One region of the Colwellia sp. BRX8-7 genome, then DNA from elsewhere that is predicted to be linked to it. Evidence: riboswitches for the same ligand, from Rfam matches in the RefSeq annotation. Region 1 holds a riboswitch; the other holds the start of a gene.

Region 1 (5,233 bases):
GCAACAACAACTTGGTGACCGCCATCGTAGTCATGTTCTACGAGTAATGCGCCATAATGTTTTTTTGACCACGAAAAAGAACTAATGCTTTGAGCGCCTAAAATAAAAATCTCATTGTTAACGTCGTTTGTTTTCATAAAAGGGTTACTACTTGGCACCCTATAATTTCTTAAGCCAAATTTCTCAGGATTAATGCGTAACACAACGCCAGAATATAAAGCGCCTTCGCTAGCGTTGGCTGAGCTAGCGTTACTGTCAGACAAAGCAACAAGCATTAAGCCATAATCATCGTGCCATACTTTATTATATGGATTAAAGGCAATTTTCTGTATTTGATGTGTGGCAGTTGGCACCGCAATTCTCAGCACTTCTCTGCGTTTCTGCACATCAATTTTAATTGCCGCTGTGTTGTCGTATTGCCACTGTGTTATCACAGCGTCAAATGGCAATGCAACGGGATCGGCTAACAGCGTTAATCGCGCAACATTATTGTTTATTTTAGCGGGCTCAATATGTGCAGTAAAAAAGCTTTGGAAGCCAGTTTTATCTGCTAACGAAAAACTGGGGTGAAACGTTAGCGCGGTTAATTTAACTTGTTTATCGGTAGTATGATTATTTAAAGGTAAGCTTGCTAAAAAAGTGAGCTTGGCATTATTAAGTAAAGACAATTCGCCAGCAGCGTCTGCAATTAAGTATTGCTGCTTATTCTCACTGTTAACAGGTAATGCAATTACGGTTGTTTTATTGGTTGAACTTAGGCTAGGCAGCTGCGCTAAAACTTCGAGTTGAACTTCTTCAGCAATCGCTGTTAAGGGCGTTAATAGGCAGCAAAAAGCCAGCAACATTGGAAGTGATCGCGTAGTTATTTTTTTTATATAATGAAAAACGTCCATATTTTGCCAACAATCCTAATTTTATAAAATTATAGGTAATCCATTTTAATGTTTCAATAAAATGACTTGGTGTGAATCAATAAATTGTGATTTTTTACTATCATTGAGATAGCTTAATCTTCCGTCGACAACTAATTGGTCGCCTAGCTCGGCCTTATCTTTAATATAATGTGCTTGTTTGCCCCAGATATGTACCGAACGTTCGATAGAAATATTTTGGGTTTGCTGTGTTATAGGCGAATACACTAAATTATTAACGGTTAAGTTAAGCGCGACTAATTCTTTATTATTCTCGGTTAGTACTAAATCAATATCGCTGCTTATTTCACCACTCATATGCACTTGGTTTATTGATTGGGCGTAACCCTTTGCAAATGTTTGTGCATAAGTGGCGTGTAATATTTCACGGTTAGCTTTTTTACTATTAAGTAAATAGCCTTGCACTAAAATAACATCACCCTTTTGCGAGTGAATAAGTGAACGATCAACAATATCACCAATAACTTTAACCGTATGATAACTCGTCCATTCTTTAAACTGTTGGCTCGTTTTGTCAAACCATCGGCTATGGGTCGCTAATACTAACTCAGCTACAGCAAGGACCGGGTTTGCTTGATAACGAATATCAGGCTTAGCAACTAAATTTCCTAATAAGGTTACTGAACATAAATGATTTTGGCTTAGATGATTTGTCATGGCAATTTAATAAAAAAAACTATAGTGCTAATTTACTGAAAATCATCAAATTAAGCAAATACATGACATTAAATAACCATAATTTTTCTGTACTTTGATGATAAAATTGTTAGTATGCCGAACAAACCAAGGGGTGCAATAAAAAGCTGTTGTTAATAGGCTTTTGTATTGCTGAGAATTTTTACCCTTAATACCTGAAACGGATAATGCCGGCGTAGGAATGGTTAATATGTTAAATATTTATCGTAAACACTTTGTGTAAGTGCTTACTTACGGTGTATTTGCCTTATTGCTCTTTTTTGCTTGCATGCCACAAAAAGAGCCCAGTATGAATTTTATAAAATCTCCTATTTCAATTGCGGTAACAACGACTTTATTGACTTTTGCTAGCGTCACACAAGCAAATGAATCAACTGATATTGAGCGTATAACCGTCACTTCCAGTTTTAATAAGCAATCTTTAGCGCAAGCTCCTACTAGTATTGCAATCATCGACCAACAAAAAATAGCTGAGCAGGGCATTCAACATTTTGAAGAAGTTATTAATGGTGTCGCCAACTTAAATTTCTCTGGTGGAACATCTCGTCCGAAATATTTACAAATTAGAGGCGTCGGTGAACGCTCTGAATACCGCGGTGCGCCAAACTCATCAGTGGGTTTCATTGTTGACGATATCGATTTGTCAGGCTTGGGCATGGCAGCTTCTATGTACGATGTTCAACAAGTTGAAGTCTTAAGAGGTCCACAAGGTACACGTTTTGGTGCCAATGCGCTTGCGGGTTTAATTTACATAAAATCAAAAGACGCAACAGAATTACCCGAGCATGGTTTTAAAGTAACGTTAGGCAATGACGACTTAATTAATGTTGCCGGTTATAGCTCTGGTGCTGTCACCGAAGACTTAAATTACCGCATATCATTAGAGCAACATCAACAAAACGGTTATCGCGACAATCTTTATCTAAATAGAGATGATACTAATGGCATTGACGAGTTTTCTGGAAAGTTCAAATTGCAATATACGGCAACAGAAGATTTAAGTGTTGATTTTACTTATATATTTGCAGATAACGATAATAGTTTCGATCCTTGGACATTAGATAACAACGGCTTTAATACGATCACGGACAACCCTGGTGTTGATAATCAAAAATCGCATGGCGGCGCACTAAAATTTAGTTTTGAAGGTTTGTCATTCGCAAAATTCGAAGCGATAAGCAGCTATACCACGACAGAGCATCAGCACGCTTATGATGGTGATTGGGCAAACGCAGATTATTGGGCAAGTAAAAGTTGTGATGGTGCGCCATGTGAATACAGTTACCTGTGGGACAAACGCGCCGATAGAGATGTTTGGTCACAAGAGTTTCGATTATCATCAAATGACGCCTCAAGAATTTTTGACAATACAACTGCTTGGCTAGTGGGTACTTACATTAGCAAAATGAATGAAGATAACGACCTTGACTCTTTTTATAATGGTTGGGAAGACGAAATACTCGACTCTACATACTCAGCTAATAATTATGCAATTTTCACCCAGTTAGACAGTGCTCTTAGCTATGGCCATGAGTTATCAGTAGGTTTGCGCGTTGAAAAACGTTCAACCGATTATAGCGATAGTGCTGGCGATGAGTTTGACCCGTCTGAAACCATGTGGGGCGGACACATCGCCTTGAGTAAGATCATTAACAATGAGCATTCTGCCTATGTTCGTGTCGCGCGTGGCTACAAAGCGGGTGGTTTTAATATGGATTTACCCGAGCAATTAATCCAATTTAAAGAATTTGATACCGAAGTCTTAGTCAATTATGAATTAGGTCTGCAATCGAATATGCTAAATAATACCTTAGTCAGTCGACTAGCCTTATTCTATATGGACAGACAAGATCAACAAGTTAATGCTTCTCAACAGAACCCTGATAAGCCACAGCAATTTACCATTTACACGGCAAATGCCACCAGTTCAAGCAGTTACGGTTTGGAACTTGAGTTAACATATCAAGTTAATAATAATTTAACGATCGACTCGACAGTGGGCTACCTAAACGCAACATATGATGTTTATGGTTATTCTGACAAGTACGGTACAAACATTGACATTTCAGGACGCGATTTAGCACACGCACCAAGCTATACCTTTAGCCTTGGCTCTACGTATCGCAGCGACAATGGCGTTGTCTTCAATGTGAACTGGTCAGGAAAAGATGAATTTTTCTTCTCTGATAGCCATGACGAAAAAGCGTCAAGTTCAAACTTATTAAATGCGAAAGTTGCTTATGAACTCGCTGATTGGTCTATTTCACTTTGGGCTAGAAATATTACCGATGAAAAAATCGCAACACGCGGCTTCTTCTTCGGCAACGAACCTGATTTAGATTGGGTAGCTAAAAAATATCAACGCTTTGGCGCACCAAGACAAATTGGTGTAACGTTTGATTATAACTTCTAAGGTTAAGCACTCTTCAGCTAACACGCGGTCATGTTGAATTGATATGCCGCGATGCTGAATTGATATGCCGTAATACTGAAGTAACACGCCGTTATGTTGAACTAACATGTCGTCATGCTGAAGTAACACGCCGTCATGTTGGACTAACATGTCGTCATGCTGAATTTATTTCGGTATCTGTATTAGTGGCTTAAAGTAATGAGATCCTGAAACAAGTTCAGGATGACGGAGGGTGTTCAGGATGACGGGATTTTTAGCTTGGCAGAGCAGTTATTAAAAGCGCCTTGGCGTTACGTTGAAGTAACATGTCGTCATGATGAACTAACACGTCGTCATGTTGAAGTAGCATGCCGTAATACTGAAATAAAACGTCGTCATGCTGAATTTATTTCAGTATCTGTATTTGTGGCTTAGAGTAATGAGATCCTGAAACAAGTTCAGGATGACGGGATTTTTAGCTTGGCAGAGCCGTTGTTAAAAACCGCCTTGCCGTTGTGTTGTACTAACATGTCGTCATGCTGAATTTATTTCAGTATCTGTATTTGTGGCTTAGAGTAATGAGATCCTGAAACAAGTTCAGGATGACGGGCGGTGTTCAGGATTACGGGTTTTTTAGCTTGGCAGAGCAGTTCTTAAAAACCGTCATGCCGTTATGTTGAAGTAAAACGCCGTCATGATGAAGTAACATGCCGTAATACTGAAGTAAAACGCCGTCATGCTGAATTTATTTCAGTATCTGTATTTGTGGCTTAAAGTAATGAGATCCTGAAACAAGTTCAGGATGACCGGGGGTGTTCAGGATTACGGTTTTTTTTGTTCACTGGAAAAAGTGGCATACCATTAGGAAATAATATGAAAATATCTATAGAAATTAGTTTGTACCCCCTAGCGGAAGAAAAGTTTAAAACTGAAATTTGGGCGTTCATCAAGCGCCTTCGTAATGTAGTGGGCTTAAATGTAGTGACTAATGGCATGAGTACACAAGTATTTGGAGACTACGACTTAGCTACCCGTCATGTCATGGCAGAAATAAAACATGTCCATCAAACCTTAAATGCTGCTGTTTTTGTGTGTAAGTTTATTGGTGGTGATCGCTCAGAAGTCGAAGCTGAAAGCTAATGGTTGAATCTTTATCAGCAACAGTCAATTATTTTACGCATTTGCCTCTCTGGGAATTATTAGCGGTAATTTC
Region 2 (5,233 bases), on a different contig from region 1:
TTGGCTTCAGCAAATCCAGCATGGACACTATAAGCCGCGCTGAGTAATTCCATTGAAGAACGTACCGTCATTGGCGCGCAGTCTTCACTTTCGATTTCAGTTGCTCCCACGACATAAAAACCGTTAGTTTTAGGAGCAATATATAATTGATAGCGAGGGTGCATTAAACGAATAGGCCGGGTAATATTGACTTCAGGGGCAAATAACTGAAATATCTCACCTCGTACTCCTCGTAAATCTTTTAAGGGGGCTGCGGTGTTTTCGCCTGCACTGTTGCGTGCGCCTGCACCGCGACAGTCAATTGCTAAATCAGCAGCAATAATATGCTTTGACCTGTTAGTTTGCTTATTGCCTTTGTTGCCTAGTGGGCTATCCCCATGGTAAGTGACTAAACAGCTCGATTTTTGCTGTTCAATGTTAACGACAGGTGAACTTTCTAACCAAGTAATGCTACTTTTTTCTAGCTGCTTTTGCAGGGCTTTTAGTAATTTACGATTACCTATTTGCCCTTCTTCAGGTAAAAACAACCCATGATTAAAGCGATGAGCTAATTCAGGCTCAAGGGCAAGTATTTGTTGGCGATTCAGTTGCTGTAGCTGATGTTGCGGATAATGATTTTTGATATAAGCCATGAAACGCTGATAATCGCCTTGGTCTTGTTCATGGCTAACCATTAAGGTGCCTGCTTGTTGAAAATAAGTGTAACTGTCTAATTTAGCAAGAATCTCAGGCCAAAGCGCTAATGACTCAAAGCCCATTTCAACAATATTACGATCGCTATGCATAGCTTCACCTAGCGGCGTTAATAAACCGGCAGCAGCATAAGCGGCACTTTGGTGGCCCTGTTTATTATCTTTATCAACCAAGGTTACTTGATGACCTTGATTAACCAAAGACAATGCCATTAAACGACCCACTAATCCTGCGCCAATAACAACGATATTGGCACAGATTTGAGTAGGTTTAGGGAACTGTTGAGAAATAGTCATCGGCTGACTATTTCACCTGATGGTAAATTTCACTACCGGTCGCTTTAAATTCCGCCGACTTTTCAGCCATGCCTTGTGCAATATCGGTTGGCGTTGCATCTAAAACAATGACTTCGTCAAGTAACTGTATTTCTATTTTATTGCTGGCTTCAAGACCCGCGGCATAATCACGTACTTCCTGAGATATTTTCATCGAACAGAATTTTGGCCCACACATAGAGCAGAAGTGGGCAACTTTACCTGATTCTTGTGGCAAGGTTTCATCGTGATAAGCCTTGGCTCTTTCAGGGTCTAAACCGATATTAAATTGATCGTACCAACGAAATTCAAAGCGCGCTTTGCTCATCGCATTATCGCGAATTTGCGCCCCCGGATGACCTTTTGCTAAATCGCCGGCATGGGCTGCAATTTTATAGGTCATTAAACCTTCTTTAACATCTTCTTTATTGGGTAAGCCTAAATGTTCTTTAGGAGTGACATAACAAAGCATGGCACAACCGTACCAACCAATATTAGCGGCGCCAATACCCGAAGTAATATGGTCATAACCCGGTGCAATATCAGTCGTTAACGGACCTAACGTATAAAAAGGTGCTTCACCACAATGTTTAAGTTGCTCGTCCATATTTGCTTTGATCATATGCAGTGGCACATGCCCGGGGCCTTCAATAATCGTTTGTACATCATGCTGCCAAGCAATTTTAGTTAATTCGCCTAAGGTATGTAATTCGGCAAATTGTGCTTCATCGTTGGCATCAGCAACCGAGCCCGGGCGTAAACCGTCGCCGAGTGAAAACGAGACATCGTATTGCTTTAATATTTCACAAATATCTTCAAAGTGGGTGTATAAAAAATTTTCTTTATGATGCGCTAAGCACCACTTCGCCATAATTGAACCACCACGTGAGACAATACCGGTGACACGCTTAGCGGTCATTGGAACATAGCGTAATAATACACCGGCATGAATGGTAAAATAATCAACACCTTGCTCGGCTTGTTCGATAAGTGTATCGCGGAAAATTTCCCAGGTTAAATCTTCCGCCACGCCATTTACTTTTTCTAGCGCTTGATAGATAGGCACCGTACCAATGGGCACTGGCGAGTTGCGCATGATCCATTCGCGGGTTTCATGAATATTACGACCCGTTGATAAATCCATTACCGTGTCTGCGCCCCACTTGGTCGACCAAACCAGTTTTTCTACTTCTTCTTCAATGGAAGAGGTCACCGCCGAATTACCAATATTGGCATTTACTTTAATTAAAAAGTTACGACCAATAATCATCGGCTCACATTCTGGGTGGTTAATGTTTACCGGAATAATTGCTCGGCCACGCGCGACTTCATCACGGACAAACTCTGCGGTAATTTGCGCTGGAATACTGGCGCCAAATGACTGACCTTTATGTTGTAGTAGTAAGGTTTTATCTTTGACCTCTTCACGTTTTAAATTTTCACGAATGGCAATATATTCCATTTCAGGGGTAATGATCCCTTGGCGAGCATAGTGCATTTGGGTAACGTTTTGACCTTTTTTAGCGACACGCATTTTAGGTAAGTGTTCAAAGCGTATTGCGTCAACACCATCGTCAGCTAAACGTTGTTGAGCATAAGTAGAGCTATTTGATGTTAAGAGCTCAACATCACCACGACTATCAATCCAACTTTCACGCAGGCGAGGAATACCTTTGTGTACGTCTATTTCGACACTTTCATCGGTATAAAAACCTGAGGTATCGTAGACGCAAAGAGGTTCATTTTTTTCGTAGGTTGGCTTATCTTTATTACCCGCTAATAAAGTATCAGACAAGGTGATTTCGCGCATACCTACCTTGATATCGTGAATTTTACCTTGCACATAAACTTTTTTAGAATTTGGGAATGATTGATCAGAAACGTTTTTTAAGAATGTTTCAGCTTGTTCGCGACGTTCTCTGCGAGTGAGTTTGTTAGCTGGTTTGGTCATTTTTTTGCCTTTTAATAATATGCATTTCGTTATAAATGCACGAATAAAAAAGACGAAGTGTAGAGTGAGGAAAAAATAAAAAAGTGACGAATTAATCCCTTAACTCTTTTATTTTACCTTGTTCCCTTACGCAGATATTAATCTGATCAGGTTCTACGGATCCCGCTTTCGCGATCTCAGCTTTGAATATTTCTTTAGAAATAATCTCAGCACTCCGACAAGTAATTGTGGTGATTCTATCGTATTAGTTTCAAAATACGCAATCATAATGTTGTATTTGGTTATAATTAATTTTTAGATAACGATGTGAGTCGTTGACAGATCTTACCCTTTTTAGGGTTCACAATTTATATTACACAATGCTAGTATATTGTATACGAGAGAGTGTTAGGACAATAACAATGATAAAAGAACGGATAACGACTTCACTTGCTGGCTTAGTTTGCGCTATGGTTTTTGCTGGGCATGTTAGCGCGAGTAATTGGCAACAAGAAAGTGGCAAAGTAACGCACCAAGAAAAATTACGGGGTACTATTACACCAGAAAGAAAGTGGTGGGATTTAATTCATTATCATCTTAATGTAAAAGTTGACCCTGAAACTAAGCTTTTTTCAGGTGAAAACACCATGACTTATAAGGTGTTAGCTAAAGGTGAACGTTTACAAATAGAACTACAGGCGCCAATGAAGCTTGAGAAAGTACACCAAAATGGTAAAGCGCTTGAAGTAGAGCAAGATGGCTATTCTTATTTTATTACCCCAGCCAGTAAGCAAGAAATAGGCTCGGAGCAGAAGATAACTATGTACTTCTCTGGACAGCCCGTTACCGCAAAAAACGCCCCATGGGATGGCGGTATTACTTGGAAGAAAGACAGTAATGGCCTCGACTTTATTGCCACTTCAAATCAAGGCATTGGCTCTAGTATTTGGTGGCCAAATAAAGATCATCCTGCCGACGAGCCCAACAATGGCGTGTTAATCAGCGTTGAAGTGCCAGAACATTTAATGGATGTGTCTAATGGTCGATTAATTAAAGTTGAACACAATAAAATTGATAAAACAAAAATTTATCATTGGCAAGTTGTGAATCCTATTAATAATTATGGGGTCAATATTAACATTGGTGACTATGTTCATTTTGGTGAAAAGTATCAAGGTGAAAAAGGTCAGCTTGATATGGACTACTATGTTTTACGGGAAAACTTAGCGAAAGCAAGAAAACAGTTTAAAGAAGCGAAACGAACCATTGAAGCGTTCGAGCATTGGTTTGGTCCTTATCCGTTTTATGAAGACAGTTATAAACTGGTGGAAGCACCATATTTGGGGATGGAGCATCAAAGTTCGGTGACTTATGGTAATGGTTATCAAAATGGTTATTTAGGGCGTGATAGAAGTAGTACTGGCCCAGGATTATTATTTGATTTTATTATTGTTCATGAATCAGGTCACGAGTGGTTTGCCAATAACATCACCAATAAAGATGTTGCCGATATGTGGATCCATGAGAGCTTTACTAACTACTCAGAAAGTCTATTTTTAGAGTATCATTTCACTAAAGAGCAAGCCTTTGAATACGTTCGTGGTCAACGGATGAATATTGGTAATCAATCCCCTATTATTGGCGAATATAATGCTAATCGCGGTGGGTCTGGTGATATGTACGATAAAGGTGGCAATATGCTGCATACCATTCGCCAAGTGATTAATAATGATAGAAAATGGCGAGAAATACTCCGAGGACTAGGTAAGGTTTTTTATCATCAAACAGTGACTACCCAAGATATTGAAAACTACATTAGCACACAATCAGGTATCGACTTAAGTAAGGTCTTTGATCAATATTTACGTGATATACGTATTCCCACTTTCGAATATTTTATTAAAGATAAAGTGATGAAAATTCGTTGGGGTAACGTGGTTAAGGGGTTTGATATGCCGTTACGCGTCACTATTGCAGGTAAAACACAGTGGCTGGCACCAACAGCAACTTGGACTACTGTTGAACTTGAGCAGGAAAATCCAAATATAGCCGTTGATGCTAACTTTTATATTTCGACACTCAGTGTTTTAGGTCATTAGTTTTAAAAGTTAACGGTATAAAATTAAAAAGGAGAGCTTATTGCTCTCCTTATACGTCAACGGTCAGTTAAATATTGCGATTAAAAAGCGTATTTAAAACCAACAGAAAGTAATTTAGTACCGTCATACGTTTCATAAGAAGCTTCAACGCTCACTTTTTTATTGAGGCTATAACCAACACCAGCGCCGAAACCAAA

Evidence for each region. Region 1 has a riboswitch for thiamine pyrophosphate ahead of H4J57_RS04165 (TonB-dependent receptor). Riboswitches for the same ligand answer to the same signal wherever they lie in the genome.
Region 2: it holds a riboswitch for thiamine pyrophosphate, as region 1 does, so the genes downstream of both, thiC (phosphomethylpyrimidine synthase ThiC) here and H4J57_RS04165 (TonB-dependent receptor) in region 1, are expected to answer to the same signal.

What each region holds. Positions count from the first base shown of each region.
Region 1 is NZ_JACGVP010000003.1:134,217-139,449, forward strand. Features, by position in the region: gene H4J57_RS04155 (SHOCT domain-containing protein) at 1-893, opposite strand, end outside; gene H4J57_RS04160 (single-stranded DNA-binding protein) at 939-1,589, opposite strand; TPP riboswitch at 1,709-1,827, shown strand; gene H4J57_RS04165 (TonB-dependent receptor) at 1,918-4,041, shown strand; gene H4J57_RS19930 (hypothetical protein) at 4,101-4,235, shown strand; gene H4J57_RS04170 (hypothetical protein) at 4,264-4,455, shown strand; gene H4J57_RS04175 (hypothetical protein) at 4,894-5,160, shown strand; gene pnuC (nicotinamide riboside transporter PnuC) at 5,160-5,233, shown strand, end outside.
Region 2 is NZ_JACGVP010000004.1:72,517-77,749, forward strand. Features, by position in the region: gene H4J57_RS05185 (FAD-dependent oxidoreductase) at 1-989, opposite strand, end outside; gene thiC (phosphomethylpyrimidine synthase ThiC) at 997-2,958, opposite strand; TPP riboswitch at 3,064-3,185, opposite strand; gene H4J57_RS05195 (M1 family metallopeptidase) at 3,360-5,036, shown strand; gene H4J57_RS05200 (outer membrane beta-barrel protein) at 5,117-5,233, opposite strand, start outside.